Regions from separate parts of the Superficieibacter sp. BNK-5 genome, predicted to be linked through region 2. Evidence: predicted binding sites of a transcription regulator. Region 2 holds the regulator's gene; each other region holds the start of a gene.
What was found. Region 2 encodes Fur, which represses iron uptake genes when iron is present. Its sites were predicted from a motif close to ATAATAATGAGAACNACTATCAA; they were not measured.

Region 1 (3,283 bases), 1.8 Mb from region 2:
GCTTATTCAGAAGAGGATTACAGTACCAGCGCGGCGATAGACGCGGACAGTACGCTCACCAGTGTTGAACCGTAGACCAGCTTCAGGCCGAAGCGGGAAACCACGTTACCTTGCTCTTCATTCAGGCCCTTGATGGCACCCGCGATAATCCCGATAGACGAGAAGTTAGCGAAGGATACCAGGAAGACGGAGATAATGCCCTGCGAACGCGGCGACAACGTAGCGGCCACTTTTTGCAGATCCAGCATCGCCACGAATTCGTTTGAGACCAGTTTGGTTGCCATGATGCTACCAACCTGCAACGCTTCATGTGCCGGAACACCCATCACCCAGGCAACCGGGTAGAAGATGTAGCCAAGGATTTCCTGGAAGGAAATGCTATGGCCGAACCAGCCGGTGACGGTGGCAAACAGGGCGTTCAGTGCAGCAATCAGGGCGATAAAGCCAATCAGCATCGCAGCAACGATAATGGCCACTTTAAAACCTGCCAGAATGTATTCACCCAGCATTTCGAAGAAGCTCTGGCCTTCGTGCAGGTTCGACATCTGGATGTTTTCTTCATGCGCGTCAACGCGGTAAGGGTTGATCAGCGACAGAACGATAAAGGTACTGAACATGTTGAGCACCAGCGCGGCGACGACATACTTAGGTTCAAGCATAGTCATGTACGCACCAACGATAGACATGGATACCGTAGACATCGCGGTTGCCGCCATGGTGTACATGCGGTTACGCGACATCTTGCCGAGAATATCTTTATAGGCGATAAAGTTCTCGGACTGTCCCAGAATCAGCGAGCTGACGGCGTTAAAGGATTCCAGCTTGCCCATGCCGTTGACTTTGGAGAGCAGGAAACCAATCGCACGAATCACCACCGGCAGCACACGGATATGCTGCAAAATACCGATCAGCGCGGAAATAAAGACGATAGGGCACAGCACTTTCAGGAAGAAGAATGCCAGACCTTCATCATTCATTTTGCCGAAGACAAAGTTAGTCCCTTCGTTCGCAAAGCCGAGGAGCTTTTCGAACATTTCGGAGAAGCCTTTCACAAAACCCAGGCCAATGTCCGAGTTAAGGAAGAACCAGGCCAGTAAAACTTCAATCACCAGAAGTTGAACGACATAGCGAATGCGAATTTTTTTACGGTCGCTGCTGACCAGCAGAGCGAGCAGCGCAACAACGACTAACGCCAGGATAAAGTGCAGAACGGCGGACATATTTGCTCCGAATATGAGGCAGGTTTAGTTTTCGTGCACATTCTATGTAACAACACCAAAGAAAACGAGATCAAACCCGCAATATAGTAAGTTCCTGTGAGCAATCTCAAAAATAGTGATCTACCAGACATTTTAATTATGTCGCCCGAAAGGGTGAAATGTTGCGCTGATGTACTACTCTGTTAACATTAGCACCGATAACTAAAACAAATACCATTCCACCAGACATCCAGCCCGGCCATTGTTTCGGCCTATCAGAGAAATCAATTTCAACTCTATAAATGATCTTGATAATCATTCTCATTTTGATAGCATGAAACATAGCAAAGGCTATATTTAGAGGCAAAGAATGAGCAACAGTCGCGTTGAGAGTAGTACCGGCAGGGCCGCGCGCAGGCTAAGACTGGCGCTAATGGGGCCAGCATTCATTGCCGCTATCGGCTATATCGATCCGGGCAACTTTGCCACCAACATCCAGGCAGGGGCGAGTTTCGGCTATCAGCTGCTGTGGGTGGTAGTCTGGGCGAACCTGATGGCGATGCTGATCCAGGTGCTGTCCGCCAAGCTGGGGATCGCTACCGGCAAAAACCTGGCGGAACAGATTCGCGATCACTATCCGCGCCCGCTGGTCTGGTTTTACTGGGTGCAGGCGGAAATCATCGCCATGGCGACCGATCTGGCGGAGTTTATCGGGGCCGCGATTGGTTTTAAAATGCTGTTGGGCGTTTCGCTGTTGCAGGGGGCGGTGCTGACCGGGATCGCGACTTTTTTAATCCTGATGCTCCAGCGTCGCGGGCAAAAACCGCTGGAAGTAGTGATTGGTGGGCTGCTGCTGTTTGTCGCTGCGGCCTATATCGTTGAGCTGATCTTCTCCCGCCCCGAAATGGCGGCCCTGACCCGGGGCATGATTATTCCTTCACTGCCGGGAACGGACGCGGTATTCCTGGCGGCAGGCGTGCTGGGCGCGACGATAATGCCTCACGTTATTTATCTGCACTCTTCCCTGACCCAGAATCAACACGCCGGTACGCGTAAAGAGCGTTACTCCGCGACTCGCTGGGACGTGGCGTTTGCGATGACTATCGCCGGATTCGTTAACCTGGCGATGATGGCGACCGCGGCGGCGGCATTTCACTTCAACGGCCACACCGGGATTGCGGATCTGGAAGAGGCATATCTGACGCTGGAACCGCTGCTCAGCCATGCTGCGGCAACGGTATTTGGCCTGAGTCTGGTAGCCGCCGGGCTGTCGTCAACGGTTGTCGGGACCCTTGCCGGGCAAGTGGTGATGCAGGGCTTTATTCGTTTCCACATTCCGCTGTGGGTGCGCCGCACGGTGACGATGCTGCCGTCGTTTATTGTGATCCTGATGGGGCTGGATCCGACGCGGATTCTGGTGATGAGCCAGGTGCTGCTCAGCTTCGGTATCGCGCTGGCGCTGGTGCCGCTGCTGGTGTTTACCAGTAACCGTGAACTGATGGGGGAACTGGTCAATAGCACCCTGGTTAAGCGGACCGGCTGGACGATTGTGGTGCTGGTGGTGGTGCTTAACGGCTGGCTGCTGGTGGGAACGTTACTGGATTTAGCCTGATAAAACGCCGTGACCTGATCCAGGCCACGGCGTTATCTTAATGATGGTGTCCGTGATGGCCGCGTCCGGGAGGACCACGACGGTCATTGCGGTCGTGCCAGCCTTCGCGATAGCCGCGTTCATAAGCGCGGCGGTTATCCCATCCCCGATGGCGTGGAGGTTCATGACGCCACCAGCGGTTTTGCCGCCATTCGTAATTCCGGTGCCAGTAATCACGATCGCGCCAGTGGCCGCCGTCCCAGTAGTGACCTGAACGATCGCGATCGCCAATCTGTAACTTAACCGATGGCAACAGGGTAATTTCTTCTGCACTGGCAACAAGCGGGGCGGTTGAGGCGGCCAGTACCACAGCCAGAATCAGCGACCTGAACATAATTTTCTCCTTCACGACCGGATCGATATCGGCCTGTTAAACAAATATTACGGGGCGGTAAAGCCCCGTAGCATCGGTTTAACTCTTAAATTACGTTCA
Region 2 (3,283 bases):
GGACGCTTACTACGATAAAGACCGCACCATCGAAGAGTCTTCATACAGTCTGGATGCGGTTTACACCCTTCAGGATGGCCGGGCGAAGGGGACGATGTTCAAACTGCACTTCACCGAATACGACAACCACTCCGATATTCCGAGTTACGGTGGCGGATACGGCAACATCTTCCAGGATGAGCGCGATGTGAAATTTATGGTTATTGCGCCGTTTACCATCTTCTGATGCAGGCAACGCTCTTCCAACCCGGCCGCGCAAGCGTGCCGGGTTTTTTAATGGATATCAGGAAGACGATTGATGCGCGTAAGCTTGCCTTTAGTGATCTCAATCGCGTTTTGCTGGCGCAAAAAGGCCATCGATTTCATGACGATACTCCGCGATAAGTTAGTCGACTTAACCACGAAATCGGCAACATTCGTACTGGCGCGAATCGTCGGTTCAAGCCGATCAAGCAGCACAATGGCCCCCTGAACCGCAACCAGACTACTGTAACCTAAAAGCAGCTCTTCCCGCTGGTATTGCCGGGTGATCTGCGCCAGCAAAAGGGTATATACCTGATGATGGGCCTGCTGCTCATCGATCTGCGTAAAAAAAGCGTCATGGCTGACCAGTTGATAGTCACAATCACTGTCTGCGCGGATTGTGACAAATTGTTCCGCCATACCGGGCAGGATCAGACCAACGATGCCGGGAGCCAGCGCCCGGGTCACCAGCAACTCATCATGACGACGCAGAAGCGAATAATCACCGGCATACAGTAAACAGATCGTATCTGCCTGAAACGTCAGGTAGTTGTGACGCAGTAAACGACGTTTGTTAGCGCCATCATCGAAAATAGTCAGAATGTGGGCGAGCGCCTTCTGAAGGAGGACGTGTTGCTGCATGACGCGATCCTTGTCAACTTCATTGTCGTACAGGCGTAACGCCTGAAAGCGGGCATACTAGCCAGGGCAAAGAATAAAAAGTATTGATGAAATCTGAATATACGGGCAGGGAAAGGGAATAAAAAAAGCCAGCCGGGGAGGCTGGCTTGTGATGCCATTACTTGCTTAAGCCTTCATGCGCATTATCGTCTTCGCGGCAGTCGCCTTCAGCACAATGACCATACAGATAAAGGCTATGGTTGGTGAGGCGAATACCGTGTTTAGCCGCAATCTCACGCTGACGCGACTCAATCGAGTCATCGCTGAACTCGATCACTTTGCCGCAGTCGAGGCAAATCAGGTGATCGTGGTGATGCTGCTGAGTCAGTTCGAAAACGGACTTTCCGCCTTCAAAATTGTGGCGGGTGACAATGCCAGCATCGTCAAACTGGTTCAGAACGCGGTAGACGGTGGCGAGGCCAATCTCTTCGCCCATGTCAATGAGGCGTTTGTATAAGTCTTCCGCGCTGACATGATGATTGTCAGGTCCCTGAAGCACTTCCAGGATTTTCAACCGGGGAAGCGTGACTTTCAGGCCTGCTTTCTTTAATGCGGTATTGTTGTCAGTCATGCGGAATCTGTCCTGTTGCTATAAGATTCACTCCCCACAGGGAAGTATTTACAGAGAGTGCATCGCTCATAATGCCTCTCATTATAGAACTGCCATGCCTGATTGAAAACTGCAAGTATCAGACAAAGTTAGCGTTTAAAACGAGGGGGGGTCCGCAAAGCGGCGCTGACCTCGTTAAATCAGTGGCTATTGTACAGATATGTACTGAAAAGTTAAAAAATTGTAGCAATTATTTTGATTGCTTATATCTATCAGTATGACGCAACCAGAAGGTTGCGTCATATCAGCATCAGGCGTTGATGATATCGCTCAGGTGCAGCTCATCGGAAATCTGCTTCACCCACTGCTCTACGCGTTCTGCTGTCAGTTCCGGCTGGCGGTCTTCATCAATGGCCAGGCCAACAAAGTGATCGTCATCGACCAGGCCTTTAGACGCTTCAAAATGATAACCTGCCGTTGGCCAGTGACCCACAATCGTTGCGCCGCGCGGCTCAATGATATCGCGAATAGTACCTAACGCGTCACAGAAGTACTCGGCATAATCTTCCTGGTCACCGCAGCCAAACAGCGCCACCAGCTTACCATTGAAGTCTACCTCTTCCAGCGTCGGGAAGAAGTCGTCCCAGTCACATTGTGCTTCACCGTAGTACCAGGTAGGAATGCCCAGCAGCAGAATATCGTAGCCCGCGAGATCTTCTTTGCTGCTTTTGGCAATGTCATGCACATCGGCGACATCCTTACCTAGCTGCTTTTGAATCATCTTCGCGATATTTTCGGTATTGCCGGTATCGCTGCCGAAAAAGATGCCTGTGATTGCCATGAGTAAAATAACCTCTTGATACTTATTGATATGGTGGTGGCGTATTGCACACGGATAAGGGCAATCATAGCAGAACAGAGAAGTACGCGGAAATAGCAATCACGCCCGACTGCACTCTCTGCTACATGAAAAGGGGGATCGAGGGCTTTTTCAGACAATATCCTGCCCGTGCAACTGCGCGAGCTGGCTGAGTAAAATCTCTTCGATCAGCTCACTGCGGCTGATCTGGCGCGCATCCGCCAGTTCGTTGAGGGCATCAACCGCGTCAGCGTTGAGTTTTAACTCAACGCGCTTCAGGCCGCGTACTTTGTCGCGTTTTAACTGATTGCGCTTGTTGATGCGTAACTGTTCATCACGCGCAAGGGGATTGGTTTTGGGTCTTCCCGGGCGACGCTCATTCGCGAACAGATCTATTGTCGTACGGTCCGTTTGTTCTTTTGCCATGATTAAGAGTGACTTCGGGGAAACAAGCAGCCGGGCCATTGCCCGGTTGGGTAGCGCGCCATCATACATCAGTGCAGGAAGCACGCCAACGCCCGCGGGCAATCTGGCGTGCGGACGTTGGATTTTTAATCAGGCGAGTTCGGCCAGATAGCGGCGGATCGCCCGCAATACCGCCTCCGGTTTTTCCGCATGTACCCAGTGGCCCGCCCCGGCAATCACATGCGCCTTCGCCTGCGGAAATTGTGCCAGCAGCGGCTCACGGTAGGCTTCGGTGACGTAGGGCGAATTGCCGCCGGGAATAAACAGCGCCGGACGATCCCAGACCGGGACCGGCTCCCAGCCGACAATATGCGGATATTGCTCCCACAGTACCGGCACGTTGAAACGCCATTCGCCGTCGACAAACGATTTCAGTAAAAACTGGATCACACCTTCTTCGTTAAGGTATTCGCGCATCACCGCAGCCGCTTGTTGACGCGTGGTGCTGCCCGCATCGGTAACGGCATTAATTGCGGCAAAGATTT
Region 3 (3,283 bases), 140 kb from region 2:
TGTGGTTTTTGATGCTCGGCATTATCGAGTATCTGATTATCCGTTTTATCTGGCGTCGCTGGTTTTCGCTGGCGGGTTAAACCGGTAAAGTCGCGCATTCCGGCCACCAGCGCCTCACACCAGGCAGCATAGTCATGACCGCTGGACCACGGATGGAAGCTGGCGCGATAGCCTTTATCGCGCAGCAGCCGGGCAAAATCCTCGGTATTACGATAAATACCGCCATCCGGCCCCTGGCTTTCAAAGCGTCCGGCCTGCAACCAGAAGCGAATCGGATAGCGCGGCGACTGCTGATACTGTCGCGTCAGCCAGCCCGGCGCTTCACCTTTCGGCGACCACCAGTACGAGCCAGACAAACTCAGCACATTGCCGAAGACGCGTGGATAGCGTAATGCCACCCAGGAGGATGCGAGTCCACCATAACTGGATCCTGCCAGCACCGTTTTTTGCCGCTGTACCGGGATGCCCTTCTGCCGCAGCCACGGCACCAGTTCATGCGCCATAAAATCGGCAAATGCCGGATTCGGCGGCAGTTCTTTTCCACGACGGAGGTGATCCAGACTGTCGATAAACACAATATTCACCGGCGGCACCACGTGGCGGGCGATAAGGTCGTCCATCACGCTGGCGAAACGATAATCATCCTGATACACCTGACCATCAAACAACATCAGCGTCCAGCGTGCCGGCTGCGCCACGCGCGGGCGGTAGATAATGATATCGCGCTGATTGTTGAGGGTTGGGCTGTAAAAGGATTGCCGCGTCAGCGTGCCATGCTTAACCGGCTGCATCATCCGCTGCGGCGTACAGTAGCGGGCGGGCGTCAGCGCCAGCAATGAATAACGATTCCAGCGATCGGCGCGATCGGTGGTTAACGTGGACGGATTCAGTGGATCGGCCTGAGCGCTGACCAGGATCGCCCGGCGCTGATCGCGTGCCGTTCCCTGCACCACCGGCACGTCCGGGGCCAGCTTGTACTGCATCAGCGTATCGGCAGGCACAACATAGCTGCGGAACCAGACATCGGAGTCACCAAGGCGAAAAAGCGGATCGTGATCGCCCGCAGGCGAGCCGAGAATAAACACGTTATTCCGCGCGCCGCGCCACAGGAAAGTCACCCGCTTATGGGTCGCATCGACAGGCTCGACCAGCGGCGTCCCCTGCTGGCGACGGGCCTGCCAGAATGCCTCGGTAGATCCGCCCGCCTGAAGTTCGCGAGCTAATTGCTGCAACAGTGGACTAACCGGATCGAGCACCTGCGTTCTGGCAAGGGAAGCGGTTTCTTTGATCCGCCAGCTAAAGCGCCAGCGTGTACCCTCTTCGCCATGTAACATCAGTGAGGAAGGCTGATTCAGCGGGAGAGAAAATAAGAGCGTTTGTTCACCGTCGCCCGGCTCCCCTTCCAGCAGCGTGCGCAAACGGCGGTTATTCCGATCAAGAAGACGCGCATCGGTAACGCCGCTCAACGTCGCGGAAACATAATTTTCCCCCAGCGCCGGGAGCACAAAACAAATTTCGCCGCTGGCGTCAAACTTGCCCTGCTGTTCTCCCTGCACCGACATGGAATCACAATTCGCGGCAAGCGCAGGCGTCGCGCTCAGCCCAATTAATAAACCACTCCACGCCATTTTCATTACAGCACGGTTCCCGATGAAATTTGTAACAACGCTAATGCAAATGATAACAATTTGCAATATCATTAGCGCCGTTTACGTTTTCATCTCCCGCTATTGAGGTCATCAATACGGGATTTTCTATGGCATCGTTCACGGGGTTTTATTTAAAACATGTTTAAAAATAATAAGATAATGCATCTCTGGTTAATGAGTATAGCCACCGCAGCAATCAGCCATCAGGCGCTGGCTGCCGAGGAAACCATGGTCGTCACGCAGGGAAACAGTGAAGATCCCACCGCGCCGCTGAAAGGGATGGTGGCGACTAAAACGCTGTCGGCGACGAAAACCTCGGCGGATCTGGTCAAAACGCCGCAGTCGGTCTCCGTTGTCACACGCGATCAGATGGACGCGCTGGATGTGACCTCCGTGTCGCAAGCGCTGCGCTACACGCCGGGTGTGTTTACCGAGTATCGCGGCTCATCTAACCGTAATGATGAAGTGTTCGTGCGCGGTTTTAGCTACGTGCCGAAATTTCTCGACGGCCTGAGCTTCGGGGCCACCGCCTCATCGCAAACCGGCACCGTCGATCCGTGGCTGCTGGAGCGGGTGGAACTGGTGCGCGGCCCGGCCTCCGTCCTGTTCGGTCAGGTTAACCCTGGCGGCCTGATTAGCATGACCAGTAAACGTCCCACCAGCGAACCTGTTCATGAAGTGCAGTTCCGCACCGGTAATCACGATCTGGCGGAAGGTGCGTTTGATTTCGGTGGCCCGCTAAGCGACGACGGACGGGTGCTGTACCGCCTGAACGGTATCGCCCGCACGCAGCATAATCAGGTGGAAGACTATAAAGAAACGCGGATGGCGATTGCCCCGGCGATCACCTGGTTTCCCAACGATCAGACCCGCTTTACCCTTCTGACCAGCTACCAGAAAGATCCCGATGCCGGTTATCGTAACTTCCTGCCGTACTACGGCACGGTGGTCAGTGCCAACGGCCAGTATATTCCGTGGGATTTTAACGTCAGCGATCCGAACTACGACCAGTCCTGGCGCGAGCAGACAATGGTGGGATATGAGTTTGAGCATCAGTTCAACGATGTTTTCACCTTCCGTCAGAACGCCCGTTACGCCACTATCAAACAAAAGTATCGCTACCTGGTGTATGCCAACAGCGCGGCCAACAGCACACTGCTAACCCGTCGCGCGCAGCATGAGGAGCGCGAAACCACTGAATTCGGCCTCGATAACCAGCTTGAGGCGCGCCTGGCAACCGGCGCGCTCGATCACACCGTGCTTGGCGGAGTTGATTATAAATCCAGCCATGATAAGCAGTATCTGGGGCGCGGTGCCGGTAGCCAGTACGACATGGACTGGACGCAGCCAGTGTATGGCGTCAACGTCGATGAAAGCACTTTCGCTACCATGACCAACGAGCAGCAAAACCTCGATCAGATGGGAGTTTATCTTCAGGATCAGATGAGCTGGAATAACTGGGAACTGCTGCTTTCCGGGCGCTATGACTGGTCGGAAGTGCGTACGACTGATTTAACCGCCTCTGACAAAACGCAGCAAAACGATGATAAGTTTACCTGGCGTACCGGCCTGCTTTACGCTTTCGATTTTGGTCTGTCGCCTTATGTAAGCTACAGCACCTCGTTTGAGCCTAA

Region 1: the regulator Fur is predicted to act here: its motif matches at 1,508-1,530, upstream of ACMGGS_RS22410 (Nramp family divalent metal transporter).
Region 3: the regulator Fur is predicted to act here: its motif matches at 1,672-1,694, upstream of ACMGGS_RS13355 (TonB-dependent siderophore receptor).

What each region holds. Positions count from the first base shown of each region.
Region 1 covers NZ_CP179893.1:4,686,068-4,689,350, reverse strand. The annotation lists gene nupC (nucleoside permease NupC) at 18-1,220, opposite strand; gene ACMGGS_RS22410 (Nramp family divalent metal transporter) at 1,570-2,811, shown strand; gene ACMGGS_RS22405 (DUF2502 domain-containing protein) at 2,849-3,184, opposite strand.
Region 2 covers NZ_CP179893.1:2,919,217-2,922,499, forward strand. The annotation lists gene chiP (chitoporin ChiP) at 1-226, shown strand, start outside; gene ACMGGS_RS14015 (helix-turn-helix domain-containing protein) at 274-885, opposite strand; gene fur (ferric iron uptake transcriptional regulator) at 1,043-1,495, opposite strand; gene fldA (flavodoxin FldA) at 1,785-2,315, opposite strand; gene ybfE (LexA regulated protein) at 2,466-2,759, opposite strand; gene ybfF (esterase) at 2,889-3,283, opposite strand, start outside.
Region 3 covers NZ_CP179893.1:2,777,837-2,781,119, reverse strand. The annotation lists gene ACMGGS_RS13360 (alpha/beta hydrolase-fold protein) at 1-1,634, opposite strand, end outside; gene ACMGGS_RS13365 (DUF1158 family protein) at 1-80, shown strand, start outside; gene ACMGGS_RS13355 (TonB-dependent siderophore receptor) at 1,788-3,283, shown strand, end outside.